4 regions of the Dehalobacter sp. DCA genome follow, and region 1 is predicted to be linked to each of the others. Evidence: riboswitches for the same ligand, from Rfam matches in the RefSeq annotation. Region 1 holds a riboswitch; each other region holds the start of a gene.
What was found. Region 1 has a riboswitch for cobalamin ahead of cobT (nicotinate-nucleotide--dimethylbenzimidazole phosphoribosyltransferase). Riboswitches for the same ligand answer to the same signal wherever they lie in the genome.

Region 1 (4,091 bases):
AAAGAATAAGGGAACAGCCATGATTGATGCGTCGTCGCTGATCCTAAAGTCCTTATTAATAATCGATTCCTGAGCCAGCTCCTTTAATGTGGCTCTATTCACAATCGGTACTTTATTATATGAGGCAATCTCTTCAGATACAATCAGATAATTGCAGTGTGTCTTTCTAATAGTATATAGTTTAAATTGGATATTGATTACCTTTGTTATACTTTTAATAAAATATGGATCCGTAATTTCTTTTCCAATGTTTTTGATATCTTCAATCATTTCCATTATCGATGCGTTATTTAAGATTCTTAATATCCCCATCAAGGCAACACTGACTTCATTCAGCATGGCATTTTTAATAACGGCAGACTCAGACAATATAGCCTCCATGCTAAGCTCTCCGTAAGGTGTTTTAATGCCAATCGTTTTAAAACTTAGAAACGGCAGCTTAATCATTAATAACCATAATAAAATATATAAGACGATTCTTATCGCTTGAAATACGGGTGCTTGAAGAATTTGGGCAAAGACACCTAGATGATCTATATTTATCCCTACAGGATTGCTTAGAAATAACTCCTCACAGAAATAAAGGCCAATGAATACTGCGATCAGTGCGATGAATATCCCCCATATTTGTCTGGCATTTAACCGTTTTAGCTGATAAAGTGTTTTAGACAAAAACGTTTCAAATATGTCTTTTATAATCAAATTATTGCCCTCACTTTTATCCGATTACAGCAACAGTACCAATATATGGTAAGGTATAGTTAAAAATAACTCCTTGTGAAAAAGTAGAAATAATTTCTAATATATAAATATATAAACAGCTCCTTCCAGGCAGTATCCTCAACAGGATCCACTTCAGAAAGGAGCTGTTTGTCCTATACATTCACTTACAAAATTACGACAATTGTTTTTTATTTGGTTTTATCGAATTCTACCAGTTTCTGTGCAAAATCATAAAAATATTTATTCAACGGATGAGTAGGATTAGCCGGCAGCTCCTGGCTTTCGTCATAAGCCAAAGTTGAAACTATCATTGAAGCTGCCGCTACAGCAGGCAGTACGCTTGGAGCCGCTTTGATCGGACCATAAAATAAGAAATCGCTCCACAGGACGGCCGATACTGCATGCACTGCAGCATTCATGGCAGAAAAGCCTTCCCCACCCCATATCTCCCGGCTTTCTTTCCACATATACGTCCCATTAGCAGGAGCTGATCCAACCGGCCAACCGGTTTCCGCTTTGATTTGTTTGCCTGCCAGGGCTGAAAAAGAAATGGACGGAAGATTCATGACTGTCGTATCGATCAAGACCGAGGCAAAATCTTTCGCTCCAATGGCTGTCAGCATTTCACGGCATGCCTGTACCCTGCCGGAAGGAGTCTGGTTCGTTTCATCAAAGACCTGCAGGACCGCGTGTTTGATTCCCAATTCTTTTAATGCCGCTGCCTGGCCGATCATGTCTTTATCCCAGGGTGTAATGCTGTTATATAAAATTTTGTCCTGAATACCAAGACCGGCAGCATATTCTGCCGCATCAAGACGCGCTTTTTCGCCCCAAATGTCAATAGCAAAAGGGCGGTTGCTGATTGTAAGGTAAAAATCAATATATTCCTTCATCTCATCTGCGGAAACCGCTGTCATAGCTACTATGGCAGGTATCCCTGTCTGATCGGACAGCTCTTCCTGCCTGAGAATGTATGAACGGGCTTTTTCACGATCAAATTTCCTGTCACGGCGGCTTTCCAGAATACGGTCTCCATTATGAAACATTGAGGATATCAGCAGAGGCGGATTATCTCCAGGTTGGCCACCGATAATCATGTCACAGATACGGCAAACTTTTGGTGTTAAGTCATATTTAAACATTTTTTCTCCGATATCTCTTTGGATGATTTAGCAAATCGTATTATACCATAGATCATTACAAATAACCATTAATTAACAGCGATTGCCAGATTGAGTGATTATTTAAAAATTAATTTGACTTGACTTTATTTATGATTTTCGTTATCTTAATAGAAGTTGAATATATTTATACAATCTTAGGTGCCCCACTAAGGGGAGAATAGGAAAATCGGTCTAATCCGATACGGACCCACCACTGTATAGACGAGTCCCCGCTGATCCACTGGCGTATGCTGGGAAGGTGCGTTCAGGACGTTTGAGTCTGAGTCAGGAGGCCTGCCTAAGAGGTAAAAGTCTTTCCTGGGTAATGGAAAGCGGCGGTGATGACGGCAAAATCCCGACCACAAGAATATTTGTGGTGGGGTTTTATTTATTTTTAAATATTTAATTGGAGGTTTTTAAATGAGCAGCCTTACAAAATTTCATGGTTTGGAAAATCTGAAAAATGCGACTGAGCAGGAACTTGAAATTGCCTTGCAAGAACTGATGGGTGGAATCAAAGCGCTCAATCAGGAAGCCTTGGCAGGCATGAAAAGCCGTGTAGACGCGAAAATCAAGCCCCTCGGAAGCTTAGGTGTCTTAGAGGATATAGCACAACAGCTCGCAGGCATATTTGGCACCACGCATCCAAAAATCAATAAAAAAGCAGTCCTGCTTATGGCCGGAGATCATGGTGTTGTCGTCGAAGGCGTCAGTGCTGCACCTCAGGAAATCACGAAACAAATGTTCTATAGTTACCTGAATGGCGGTGCAGGTATCAATGTCCTCGCCCGGAATGCCGGAGCAGATGTTATCAGTACGGACATCGGCATTGCCACCCCGTTGGATGCTCCTGAGCTTATGGCCTACCGGGTTAAAAATGGAACAGACAATATGGCGAAAGGACCGGCAATGAGTCGTCAAGAGGCCATGCTTGCAATACTGACAGGTGCAAGAATTGCCGCCAATGCGATTGACTCTGGTGTTAATCTGTTAGCAACAGGTGAAGTCGGTATTGGCAATACAACACCGAGCGCCGCCTTGATCTCTGTGTTTACCGGTCACTCTGTTGAGGATGTTACCGGCCGCGGAACAGGCTTAAAAGATGATGCCCTGATTAATAAGCAAAACGTGATTAAATGCGCAATCGAAATTAATCAGTGTGACCCTGCCACGCCAATTGACACCCTGGCTAAAATCGGCGGACTCGAAATTGCTGCGCTCGTTGGAGCAATCCTCGAAGCTTCCTATCAACGTGTACCTATTATTCTCGACGGCATCATTTCATCTGCTGCAGCAATAACCGCAGCAAAACTGGCACCCCTGTCCACTTCCTATATGATTGCTTCTCATAGTTCAGAAGAGCTTGGACAGCATCTAGCGCTTCATCAGCTTGGGCTTAAACCCAAACTTGACTTCCATATGAGACTTGGAGAAGGCACAGGTGCCGCCCTGATGTTCCCGATGGTCGAGGCAGCCCTTAAAGTCGCTGATGAAATGGCCACATTTGAACAAGCTGCAGTTACCACCGGAGACTTCTAAAATCTGCAAAGAAAGATAAAAAAGACATGTACTAAATAATCCGTGCATGTCTTTTTTGCATAATCATCGATAATGGAAACTCTTGATAGTTTAATTAGATCCCAATCTTTTGCATCAGCTTGTCACTTGCTAATACAAAATTCTTGCCGATAGCTGTCTGCATAAACGCCTGAAAAAGAATTCCGAGGTTTGCAGGGATAAGGATCACTTCGATCAACGGATATACGTTAATTTGAGATGCGATCCATCTGGCAGCCAATGACAACCCGGTAAAGAAAACCATGGAAAAAAACAGACAGCGCCGGTAGCTGGAACAATGAGAACCGCCGGTAAACACCCGTAAAGCCAAAGCAGAAAACATTATCACGAGCGTATACACAATGGTACCGAATATTGCAGATACCCCTACGGTTAGAACTAATTCAATCATTACCCCAAGAAGCAAGGCTAAACCATATTCTATTTTCACTTTATGGACGGCGTCCATTTCTTGACCTTTTACCATACGATTTGTCAAATGATGTGCAACACCCTCGAGATCAAACAATTGTTCACCCATCCTCCAGTCTTTGTTTTGGAAAATGATAAGATCAATTACCTTTCTGTGGATAATGTAGAAAATATAGCCATCTAAATATAATTCTATGTACCTTTGGTATTTCCTGC
Region 2 (4,091 bases), 670 kb from region 1:
CCGGAAGAAAGCCCCGCATAGCCCAAGCGGGAATTCTGCGCCGTAAACATGGTGTCTGCCGTTTCCAAAAATACAAAGATAAACCGGTAGATCAGTCCCATCAATTCAACCATCAGTCTTGGAACTTTAAGCTTCCGAAGAACTGCCAGCAGGTCTACCATCGGTGTACTCAGCGATAAATAATACAGACAGGAAACCGCGCCAAGCGCTTTAAAAAACAGATTTGCCGCACTTAGAATACCGGACTGCGACACCCCGATATACATGCCAAATGCATATACAGAGAATACAAAAACATCTTTGTCCCCTGAAACATTGACCGCAATGGTTAAAACGCCGATCACTAAAAAGGAAAGCGGGACAAGCATCAGTCTAATAAAAATTCCAACAGGTGTACCGCCTTTGCAAACGGTATACCAACCCATTATCAGGAGCGTCAAAATTGACACCGCAACGGATTCAGCCCAGAGACAGACCCCCAAAACCAAAATGGCTAAGACTAGCTTTTGCAATGGATTTGTCTGTTTAAGTTTGGATAAATAAGCGTATTTATCGATGTAAATCATTGTTTACCGGTTCTTCCTTTTTCTTACGACCCCGCAGATAACCTAACCCGTAGCCCAAAACACCTGCTCCGACGGCTGCCTGAAGCGCAAACAACAAGCTTTCAATTTCTCCGCTGGGCGGCTCCCAAATCGGTGAGAACCAGGCTTGGTAATTCCCGTTAAGTTCTGTTATAGCTTGTTCAGCTTGGCTGTCAGCTCCAGCAAATTCCGCATTTTTTTGCACAATGAGGGGTATAACGGCAAGCGCTATGACAATCGTAATTAAAATAATATTTGTTATGATAACCCGATTTTTATTCTTCGGTTTCATCGTTTCTACAGACATTTTCAGACCCCCTTTGAAAGTATTTTTAAGTCTTTAAGCTCATCCCCGGCATAGGATGAAATCGCCTTAAATATTAGCACTGTCAAAATACCTTCACTGATCGCCAATGGTACTTGCGTTAAGGCAAAAATACCTAAAAACTTGGTTAGTGACGCCATAACGCCGCCTGTTTCAGCAGGAAACGCCAGTGCAAGCTGTATCGATGTCGTGACGTAAGTAAATAAATCCCCAAGTGCGGCAGCGAGAAACACAGCAAGCCACTGCGGTCCATTTGCTTTCTTCACAATTTTATATGTAGCAAAAGCTATCAGCGGCCCCACAATTCCCATCGAAAAAGTATTTGCCCCCAACGTTGTCAATCCCCCATGAGCCAGTAAGATGGCCTGAAACAGCAGTATGATCAAGCCAATTACCGCCATCGCGGTCGGTCCGAACAAGATAGCGCCAAAGCCAACTCCTGTAGGATGTGAACTGCTTCCTGTAACGGAAGGAATCTTCAGGGAAGACAAAACAAAAGCAAAGGCGCCTGCCATCGCCAAAAGCATTAATGTTTTGGGATGCTCTCCAACGGTTCTTCTGATAGAGAAAAAACCAGCTAGAACAAAAGGTATTGCCAAAGCACCCCAGGCAATACACCAACCCGCAGGAAGGAAACCCTCCATGATATGCATGGCATATGTCTGCCGGGGCAAGAACATAAACATAAGTACGAGACCCATTATCCAAATCTTTTTATTTATCATCGTCAAACTCTCCTATATAAGATATGAAACAAAAAACCTCTCAACATCTTACGTCGAGAGGCTCATATGCTAGGAAGTTTTCCTCGGTCTTGCACATAACATCCCCCTCTCTATCACTCGTAGAGTATATGGTGAGACACTAAAACAGGTAGGTCTTCTGGCTTAAGCATCATCGATCTTCAGACCTTCCCAGTTTCCCAGTGGTATACCTGAAGAACTCCACTTTCACAGCGGCGTGACCGCGCGGGCTTCTACCCGACTTTCCTTATTCATTGAATGATGTGCATATCAGCATATCAGATTATTAGCTTCATTCAACACCTGTTCTGTCTATTCAGTTTTAATCCTGATTCATTATATCGCTCTTTCGACAAGGAATCAATATTATTTTTACTTTAGCCTTGAACATATTAATTGAAGTATCTTTACCTCCATCAATTCTATTTGTGGTAGGGTTCACCTTTGCTGATCTTGCACGCCCGGTAAATCTGCTCCAGCAGGACAAGCCTGATCATCTGATGCGGAAAGGTAAGCTTCGAGAACGACCACCGGTAATCGGCGCGTTTTCGGATTTCATCTGCCGTACCGAGAGATCCGCCGATCACAAAAGTGATCCGGCTCTGGCCCGAAAGTCCTTTTTCATCAAACAAAGCGGCAAGTTCGGGTGAAGAAAGTTCCTTTCCCAGAAGATCCAGCAAAACCACATAATCCTGAGGTGAAATTAATTTAAGGACCTTTTCAGCTTCTTTTTGTTTTACTTTTGCTTCGTCGACAGCTGATGCCTTTTCGGGGCATGGTTCGTCCTCAACTTCAATCATCTCAAGCCGGATGTACGCGCCAAGACGCTTGGTGTATTCCTTCAGCCCTTCTCTTAAATAATTTTCTTTGATTTTCCCTACCGCCAGAATTTTGATCTGCAGCATGTTTTCCCCAACTCCAGTCACTATGTCTGCGTCCAAATATTTGCAATCAAAAACTTGAAGGTTAAATCTCTCTAATATTGGATTATTTACAATGAAAATTTTTTTCAAAAGTGTCAATAATATTGATGGAGGTGAAAAAAATGAGCAGAACAAGTGAAAGCAAAAAAAAGCTGCTGCAGAATCTAAAAATGGAGGCTGCGGCTGAAATCGGCCATCTTGATTTTGTAAGGGAAAATAACGATCACTATAAAGGCGATGTTACTGCCAGGCAGAATGGTCTGGAAGGCGGCCCGATCGGCGGCCAGATGGTCAAAAAAATGATCGCCTATGCCGAACAACAGATGAAACAGAATAACGGACTCATTTAGTATTCCTAATCTACTTTAATAAATATTCAAAACTTCTTCAGCGTACAATACTGAAGAGGTTTTTTGTTAAATAATCTTTTGTTCGGAATACGACTGCTCTGTACCCTCTTCAGTGTTATGCAAAGCTGCCGCTCCCTCGCCAAGTGTAGATTGAATTTGCTCGGCGTTGTTATTCATTTTGTTTTTATCGTTTGTATTGGCATTATTGACTGCTTCCGCCTTCTCCATATTTTTGAAAGCGACTGAAAGCATCAATTTAATTCTGTTGATTTGATTCACCTGGCTGGCACCCGGATCGTAATCGATAGGCACAATATTCGCCAGCGGATAGCGCCGTTTAAGTTCGCGGACCATCCCTTTACCCGTGATATGATTTGGCAGGCAGGCAAACGGCTGCAGACAGGCGACGTTCGTTGCTCCGCTTTCTATCAGTTCCAGCATTTCTGCGGTCAGGAACCAGCCTTCGCCGGTCTGATGTCCGAGATGCATGATTTTGCCGGCCATATCGGCCAACTCATAAATCGATTTGGGAGGATGGAAACGGTTGCTCTTTGCCAGAGCGCGTTTCATTGTCCGGCGGTAGTTTTCCAACCGCCAGATAATATAGCGGCTGATAAGTTCGCCTTTCAGTGAGCCAGCAAGTTTTTTTCTTCTGAAGATCGTTCCATACGCACAGTACATAAAGAAATCCATCAGATCCGGCAGAACGGCTTCAGCGCCTTCCTTTTCCAGGACATCGACAATAAAGTTGTTGGCAAACGGATGGAATTTAACAAGGATCTCGCCAACCACCCCGACCTTTGGTTTCTTGACATCCAGAATCTCGATATGATCGAAGTCCTGGATAATCCGGCGGATATTCCGGTGGTATTCCCGCAGGCTCATCGCCGCGAGAGTCGGCTTCAGATCCTTCAGCCATTTGGCCAGGAGGGCATTCGTTTCTCCTTTGTTTTTTTCATAGGGGCGTATAGCATTGGTTACGCGCATCAGTAAATCGCCGTAAACCGTTGCCATGACACACCGCTTAATCATCTTCAAGGAAAGTCTGAACCCGGGATTGGACTCCAGACCGCCGGCATTAAGGGAAATAACCGGAATCTGTTCCATGCCGGCATCTTTTAAGGCTTTGCGGATAAAACCGATATAATTGCTAGCCCGACAGCCGC
Region 3 (4,091 bases), 540 kb from region 1:
CCACTGCCAAACAAGTTCTCCATCCCGGCAGAACAAAAGCTGTATCACAAGAATTTGCGAGGCTACTAAAAGCATTACAGGCAAAAGTATTTTATATTTTTTTAAATGGTTAGAAAAAATACAATCCGTAATCATTACCAATGCAATCATCCCAATTTCCTGGATCAGATTCTGCGAAAGCAAAGCTGTAAGGATCAGTGTTAAACACCATACCAACTTCGTGCGCGGATCAATTTCTTCAATGAAGGCCATAAGCAATGCCCTCCTTCTGAAAATCTAATCCGATGTCCTTCAATGTTTTTTCAAAAGAACCAATTTTTGGGGTCGCAATATCCAATGCCAGATGGTGCTTATGCATCGCCATGATTCGATTGGTATATTGTTTGGCCAAACTCAGGTCATGGGTAACGAGAATAACCGTTTTACCTTGTTGCTGAAATGCAGAAAGCAGCTCCATGATCAGAGTACTTTGTTCTTCATCTAAGCCTGAGGTTGGTTCATCAGCCATGATAATCTCGGGACCTCCTACTAAAACAGAGGCAATTGCCAGTTTCTGACGCTGGCAGCGGCTGAGCCTATGAGGATGAATATCGGCGTATGCCAACAGCCCGACTTCAGCTAAAATTCCATTCACCTTCTCTTCAATTTCCTCTTCCGGCAGTTTTCTTGTTCTTAAAATAAAAGCTACCTCGTCTTTTACTGTGTTCGTAAAGATTTGAAGATCAGGGTTTTGAAACAGAAAACCTATTTGACTGCGTATGGTTGCTAAATTTCTTTTGGTCAGGGGTTTGCCAAATATCTGAATCGCACCAGCATCCGGGACAAGCAAACCTTCCATTAACTTTAAGAGCGTCGTTTTCCCTGAACCATTGAGTCCAATCAACCCAATAAAATCCCCTTGATTAATGGCTAAATTGATTTTTTCACATCCCTTAAAATCTCCTTTATAGGTAAAGGATAGATCCTTCACTTCAATTATTTTTTCATTTGCTGCCGTAATGTTTCTTGCTGGCCTTGTTTTATTTAAACGTTTCTGATAGTCATCAGGGCTGCATTCTTCTTTGATTGTTCCTTCAGCCATGATAAGAATACGATTGGTATAAGGGAGAATATCACAGGCCCGGTCCATCACCATAATCACGGTAGCTCCCTTTTCTTTATTTAAAAAACCGATATGAGAATAGAGGTCTTGTTTTCCCTTTAAGTCTAATTCTGCGGTGGGCTGGTCTAAAACAAGAATGGGAGTTTCCATAGCGAGAACACTTGCCAATACCACTCTTTGGGCTTGTCCGCCGGACAGTCCATCCGTATTTCTTTGTTCAAAACCCTCCAGTCCAACGAATTGCAACGTTTTTTTGACTCTGTTCTTCATTTCCTCCCAAGGAAGTTCCATATTGGCAATACCAAAAGCCACTTCTTCCTCTACCGTGATACTGACAATTTGATTTTGCGGCTCCTGCATCATATAGCCGATGTGATCGCACATTTTGGCCAGGGGAATATCATGGATATCTTGCCCCATGACCCTAATGGTGCCGTTTAACTGCCCATTGAAAAATTGAGGCGCTGCTCCGGTGATGCTATGGAGCAACATCGATTTTCTCGATGCCGCTTCCCCTGTAATGGCGATAAAATCTCCTTTATTGATGGTTAAGTCGATATCTTTTAACACTTTCTTTGTCTCAGGCGGAAAAGTAAGAGATTCTATTTTAAGCTGTACCGCAGGTTCCATCGGATGAAAGCCTCCATATAAAAATGTAAACTATATACATGTAAACTACATGCATGCAAAATAAAAAAAGTTCCAGTTTTGAGAGATACTAACTCTCAAACTGAAACTTTACCGTCGCTTCATTACGATATCTTTATTGGCAGGTCTTCTGACTCATAGTTTTAACCGACTTCTGTGCCTTCCCAATTTCTCAGTGGCATTGTACAGTCATCACAACTATTTACAGCGGTGGGTCCGTCCAGGATTTGCACCTGATTCCCTATTCTTCTCCATAAGAGACACCAAAAAGAATATATGATTATTACGTATTATTCTAAATGAAATTGGAGAAAAGTCAAGAGAAAAGATGGTGCAGATCCTAACATTTGCAGCCAGAACCGCATTTCCCAGATGAACAGGTTTTACCACCTTTAACTCCATAGGTATTAACCGTTGTAAACCGCTGACTTATTTTATCATCAGCGCACTGCGGACATACTTGTTTGTCTCTTGAACTAACACTACAAAAAACAGAAAACTTGTGACCACACTTTTCGCAAATAAAGTCATAAGTTGGCATTTAATAACCTCCTAAAATATCTTTTCTTCATCAAATCAATAATAAATTCATTGCGTCCCTAACATTATATCCGTATGACATCAGGAGAAAATACTAGCTGGTCTTAATTACAGATCTTTAAATATGTTTCTGCCAGTTTTTTAGACGGCTATAATCCTGTATAATGATCCCTCCATATATTGGCCGTATAATGTTCTCAGATTTCAAATCGCGAAATAATTTTGATACCGTTACTCTTGTTGTATCTGCAAGTTCAGCCAAACCTTGTTGATTGATAAATAATCGCATCCCTTGTTGATCAGCAAGTGCACACAAAGTTTCGATAATTCTATGGTCTACCTTGTAAGCGTAATGTTTTTGCAGCCGTTTTATGTGGTTATTACTTTTCATTGAAAGGTCGTAGAGCAACTCTTCAGTAAGCGTAAAATCAGACTTCATCAAGCTTTTCATTTCCTGAATTGAAATTGCAGCTGCTACTGTGTCTTCAACAGCCGTAAATGAACCGAGAGGGGGAATACCGGTAAACAATGGAGCAATCATAAATAAATTATTTGCACCCAAGACATCAATGAGAACCTCATTGCCTTCTTCGTCAACTTTCGAATATTCAACCGTCCCTGTAAAAATATATAATAGCTTCTCAATCGTAATGCCTTGTTTAATAATAATGCTTCCTTTGGGATATAACAATCTTTCTCTATCCGCAAAAACTTTCTTCCATCCATCTATTGGCGACCGGAATAATTTTGTGTGTTTCAGCCACGGTATATCATTATCACTCATGATTACACTCCCTTGTACTTAGCCTTGTATTTAGACTAATTAATGTGTGAAAATGTAATTATGTTTCCTTGTCCTACCTAAGTCTCTTGGTAATTAGAGACACGGACAGACAGAACTACCCTACCTTGATTATATATTATTGTTCTTCTTCGTGGATACAGTATGCAGATAATGGACATCTAACGACGAGCGTCAATTTAATTAACGCTGGTGAATGGTTATAAGAGTTGTTCTATGTTGCTAAATACTAAGATCATAACTAAAAATAAGATGATTGCTGTCAAAGTACAGAAAAATATTTCCTTAAAGCCAAGGTGCCTCATAGTGACCTTCCTTTATTCGTTAGAATACCTTGTTCCTGTTTCTTTTGGAAAAGGGAATTTACGAACCGTCTTACTTTCATGATGATTTCATTGATCACCCCGACCGGACAAAAATATAAACACCAAAATCTTCTAATAAACAGCGATACAACCAGGATAATACTGAGCAGTATCCATTGCACACTCACCCCCTGAAATCCGAACAGGACTCCAAAAGGCTCATAACTACCTCCTACACTTGGTGATTTCAAGCAAAAGCATACAATCAGTACGATCCAAACTAACATGTATTTAATCTTTTGCAGCCATGTCGCTACATGATGATTACATTTTAGTTTTCCGCCTCCGATTTTTGCCAGTATCTCTTGAATTCCTCCAAAAGGACATAACCAATAACAGTATAGATTCTTCCCGCTTAAGAAAATAATTAATGGAATCCCGACGATCAAAATATACCAAAAAAGATTTTGTTTAAAAGCTGGGAAAAATCCCATTAATCCACTGGCAATGTTCGCAAGCGAAATTGAACAATTAAACCAGAAACCTGTAAAAAATATACTGCATATAAGAACTAGCCACCGCAGCTTAGTGATTTTTAAACGCACCCCAATAATCGTTGCAAGTATTAATAAAGCCAAACCTATTTCTTTGGTCCCCAAATGAATATTTTCCGAGGGTTCGGAGATATTCAAGG
Region 4 (4,091 bases), 140 kb from region 1:
GTCAGCCACGGAAGAAAACGAATGGCGGCGGGCAGGCTTTCAATCGGAAAAAAGATCCCGGCAAACAGGAACATTGGAGAAATCAGCAGCGTAAAGAAATAGCCGAAAGAGTCATAATTGGGAGCGAGACTCGTCCAAATTAAAGAGAGATTGGAAAAGATGACGGACATGAGGATCAGTGGGACAAAGATGAGCAGGGCATACGGGGAGCGGACGATGCCGAACAAAGCGACGACAATAGAGAAAACCGCACCGTAAAGAACGCCTTTGAACGTGCCGTACAGGATTTCGCCGAGGACGATGTCGTCCATGCTTACCGGCGTAACAACCATGCTGTGAAATATTTTTTCCTTGGACATCCGTGTATAGCTGTTGTAGGTCATTTCATAAGTCACAGCAAACATCGCTGAAGATGCGATCAGCCCCGGAGCCAGAAAATCAAGGTAGGAAAGCCCGTTGATCTGCGTAATATAAACGCCCAGACCAAAGCCCATGGCCCAGAGATAAAGCAGCGGCTCCAGAAAATTAAACATCAAATTGGCTTTCCAGGTTTTGCCGAAAACCTTCAGATTCCGCAGAAATACCTTGAAGGTCAGTACGGGATTAAGATCAGGTTTAACTATTTTCATCCTCTTATCCTCCATATCATCAGCGGTCTTCATATGATTTCTCAAACCCGCCACGGACACCATGAAGCGTTTCGCCGGTCAGTTTCAGAAAAACATCTTCGAGATTCGTCGGTCTCAGGCGCTGATAGCTGACAGGAAGGTGTTCACCGGCAATTCTTTGATTCAGGTTGTCAGCCATGGCTGGTCCGTTATCAGAATAGAGGACCAGATCATCACCAATTTGTTGAAAAGATTTCAGCCACTCAGAGCTCCAGTGCAGGAGCTTATTTTGCATATCCGGACTTACCCCGAGTTCCAGCGCATATTGCCCGACATGCTTATCAATAAGATCTTCCGGTACACCTTGCTCGAGAATTTTTCCCTGATTGATGATGATCAGTCGGTCGCAGAGATGACTGGCTTCTTCAAGATAGTGTGTTGTCAGCAGCATGGTCGTACCGCTTTCTTTTAATTGCCGCAGACGCTGCCAGACCATATGACGGGCGTATGGATCAAGCCCGGTGGTTGGCTCATCGAGAATCAATAGCTCCGGACGGTTGATCAACGCTCGTCCAATTGTCAGACGACGTTTCATGCCGCCGGACAGCTCGTCGACGACCGCATTGGCTTTACTTCGAAGATCCATAAAGTCCAGGATTTCAAAAGCCCGTTCCCTGGCTATACTACGCGGCAGACGATAATAGGAGGCATAGACCAGCAGGTTTTCCAGAACCGTCAGTTCCGGGTCAAGGTTGTCTTCCTGGGCAACAACACCGAGACGTGCTTTAATTTCCCGGGAATGCTCCGAAATATCCTGACCGAAAACCGTCAGATGGCCCTCTGTTCTCGGGGACAAGCCAAAAGCCATTCTGGCTAGGGACGTTTTGCCGGCGCCGTTTGGACCAAGAAGTCCAAAACACTCTCCTTGCCGGACAGTAAAAGAGATCGTGTCAACTGCAGTGAAATCTCCGAACCGTTTCGTCAGGTTTTGGGCTGAAATGATTTCGGTTGGAAGAGAATAAGACATGAGAGGGTACCTCCGTGGATTGCTGTTCTTTTTTCCTAGCGTATCAAAAGGAGGGAGGAAGAGCAAGGCCGTGTCTGTGAAAATATCAAATATCATGTAGGGAGAAGGCAAGGAGAAGGCTATATACTGTTCCGCAGATTGCGGGTGGACACGTTGTGCGTCTTCTGATATAATGTAATCGCTTAGGTTGCATCATTTTGCAATAATAGGGAAACAGGTGAAATACCTGTACGGTCCCGCCGCCGTAAGGTGGAGCAAATTCAAAGTTGCCACTGTTTACAATGGGAAGGCTGAATTTGCTTTGAAACCGAGTCGGAAGACCTGCCTGAGCCATTTTGCACTGTTTTCACGGAGGATGAAAGGTGTAGCATACGAATCGTGCAGAAGTGTTTTAGACTGTTTGCAGATTGTGTAAGTAAAACCTCTTCCAACCGCCGGTTAGAGAGGTTTTTTGATGTCCATGGATGGACGAATGCCGCGATGCCATGGACGGCAAGGAGCGGCGATGTCTACGGACCATCTCAGCTTTGATAGCTTCGATAGAAACGGAGAACAAGTCATGAAAGCAGTTATTCCACGTATTATGTTTGCTGCTGCAGGCAGCAGCAGCGGCAAGACCACAATTACTTGTGCGGTGTTACAAGCCCTTCTGGAGCAAGGAGTTAATCCTGCTGCGTTTAAATGTGGGCCGGACTATATTGATCCGATGTTTCATACCGAAGTCATTGGGACAAAATCACGGAATCTGGATTTGTTTATGCTATCGGAAGAGGTATGCCGGTATTTGCTGGTCAAGAATTCCGAACAGTCGCAAATCGCTGTTTTAGAAGGAGTAATGGGTTATTATGACGGGCTAGGCATTGGCAGTACCGTGGCAAGTTCTTACCATTTGGCTGCAGTAACGCAAACGCCTGTTATCCTTATTGTCAATTGTGCCGGTTCAGCAATCTCAATTGCAGCCTTGATCCAAGGCTTCTGCCATTTTAGACCGGACAACGGGATCAAGGGCGTTATTCTGAATAATCTTACACCTTCCCTATACCCGCAGTATAAGGAAATGATCGAAAAAGAGACGGATATCCAGGCGGTCGGTTACTTTCCGAAACTCAAAGAATGCGCGCTGGAAAGCAGGCATCTTGGATTAATTACAGCATCGGAAGTGGAAGACTTGCAGCAAAAAATGAAATTACTGGCCATACAGGCCAGAGAATCCATTGATCTGAAACAGCTGCTGCGTATTGCAGGCAGGGCCGCAGAAATAGACTATCATGAGGCCGGGATCGAGAGAATCTCTGCTGTTAAAGTCGCCGTAGCCAGAGATAAAGCCTTTTGTTTTTATTACCAGGACAGCCTCGACCTTTTGGAAACATTGGGAGCGGAACTGCAGTATTTTAGTCCGCTTGATGATCAAGCTGTACCGGAATGTGACGGACTGATTCTCGGCGGCGGTTATCCGGAATTATATACCGGACAGTTGGCCAGGAATACATCGATGCTGGCAAGCATCAGGCATGTTCTCTCCAATAATACTCCCTGTATAGCTGAGTGCGGCGGGTTCATGTATTTATTGGAACGTATTGCTGACAAGGACGGCAAACCTTATCCAATGGCAGGGTATTTAGAAGGGGATGCTGTACTGACGGATAAACTGAACCGTTTCGGTTATATTACACTGACGGCGCAAAAGGACAACTTGCTGTGCGACAAAGGCGGCAAGATCAATGCGCATGAATTTCATTACTCTGATTCGACGGCCAACGGCAGCAGTTTTACGGCAGTAAATTCATCCGGCAGCAAAACGTGGGACTGCATCCATGCCGATGAGAACCTCGTTGCCGGCTATCCCCACCTTCATCTCTGGGGGAATCCGGAGTTTGCCCGTTCGTTTATCCGGAAATGCCGCAGCTTTCGAACCGCTAGGATGGGTTAGTCAGGCGTGTATAAGCTGGAAAAGTTTGAATCGCTTGATGATCGATAGATGATAGATAATAAAAGATAAAGGGATATTTTTGTGAAAGGAAAGAGGCGGTGAGTAAATGTTGGCTTTGGTCAGCGGAGGCGTTGCCAGCGGAAAGTCTGAAATAGCAGAAAACTTAGCTGTCAGTTTGAATAAAGGAAAAATGGCCTATATTGCAACAATGGCTGCCTCAGATGAAGAGTGCTGCAACCGGGTGGTCAAGCACCGTCGAATGCGGGACGGCAAAGGGTTCGATACCTTTGAGTTTTCTTACGGACTTTTCGATAAGATCCCTGTTCTCAGCGGCTGCCATACCGCTTTACTCGAGTGCATGGGCAACCTGATTGCCAACGAAATGTATCTGCAGGAGCGCAGCCCACAGGATACCATTGACTGCATCATCAATGATATCCGGTTGCTATCGGTGACCGTACCGAACACCGTTATCGTAACCAGTACGATATTTGAGGATTTCAAAGCCTATGATGATTTTACAGCC

Region 2: it holds a riboswitch for cobalamin, as region 1 does, so the genes downstream of both, DHBDCA_RS14455 (energy-coupling factor ABC transporter permease) here and cobT (nicotinate-nucleotide--dimethylbenzimidazole phosphoribosyltransferase) in region 1, are expected to answer to the same signal.
Region 3: it holds a riboswitch for cobalamin, as region 1 does, so the genes downstream of both, DHBDCA_RS05480 (ABC transporter ATP-binding protein) here and cobT (nicotinate-nucleotide--dimethylbenzimidazole phosphoribosyltransferase) in region 1, are expected to answer to the same signal.
Region 4: it holds a riboswitch for cobalamin, as region 1 does, so the genes downstream of both, DHBDCA_RS03680 (cobyrinate a,c-diamide synthase) here and cobT (nicotinate-nucleotide--dimethylbenzimidazole phosphoribosyltransferase) in region 1, are expected to answer to the same signal.

What each region holds. Positions count from the first base shown of each region.
Region 1 is NC_018866.1:634,625-638,715, forward strand. Features, by position in the region: gene DHBDCA_RS03105 (hypothetical protein) at 1-702, opposite strand, end outside; gene DHBDCA_RS03110 (tetrahydromethanopterin S-methyltransferase subunit H family protein) at 912-1,865, opposite strand; cobalamin riboswitch at 2,027-2,203, shown strand; gene cobT (nicotinate-nucleotide--dimethylbenzimidazole phosphoribosyltransferase) at 2,307-3,425, shown strand; gene DHBDCA_RS03120 (accessory gene regulator B family protein) at 3,520-3,984, opposite strand.
Region 2 is NC_018866.1:3,030,811-3,034,901, forward strand. Features, by position in the region: gene cbiQ (cobalt ECF transporter T component CbiQ) at 1-566, opposite strand, end outside; gene DHBDCA_RS14450 (energy-coupling factor ABC transporter substrate-binding protein) at 550-891, opposite strand; gene DHBDCA_RS14455 (energy-coupling factor ABC transporter permease) at 894-1,634, opposite strand; cobalamin riboswitch at 1,764-1,942, opposite strand; gene rlmH (23S rRNA (pseudouridine(1915)-N(3))-methyltransferase RlmH) at 2,075-2,554, opposite strand; gene DHBDCA_RS14465 (alpha/beta-type small acid-soluble spore protein) at 2,698-2,925, shown strand; gene DHBDCA_RS14470 (2-hydroxyacyl-CoA dehydratase) at 2,992-4,091, opposite strand, start outside.
Region 3 is NC_018866.1:1,173,321-1,177,411, forward strand. Features, by position in the region: gene DHBDCA_RS05475 (energy-coupling factor transporter transmembrane component T family protein) at 1-252, opposite strand, end outside; gene DHBDCA_RS05480 (ABC transporter ATP-binding protein) at 239-1,732, opposite strand; cobalamin riboswitch at 1,853-2,033, opposite strand; gene DHBDCA_RS14855 (FmdB family zinc ribbon protein) at 2,091-2,291, opposite strand; gene DHBDCA_RS05490 (Crp/Fnr family transcriptional regulator) at 2,409-3,074, opposite strand; gene DHBDCA_RS05495 (4Fe-4S binding protein) at 3,394-4,091, opposite strand, start outside.
Region 4 is NC_018866.1:777,378-781,468, reverse strand. Features, by position in the region: gene DHBDCA_RS03690 (ABC transporter permease) at 1-629, opposite strand, end outside; gene DHBDCA_RS03685 (ABC transporter ATP-binding protein) at 649-1,635, opposite strand; cobalamin riboswitch at 1,803-1,979, shown strand; gene DHBDCA_RS03680 (cobyrinate a,c-diamide synthase) at 2,195-3,565, shown strand; gene DHBDCA_RS03675 (bifunctional adenosylcobinamide kinase/adenosylcobinamide-phosphate guanylyltransferase) at 3,672-4,091, shown strand, end outside.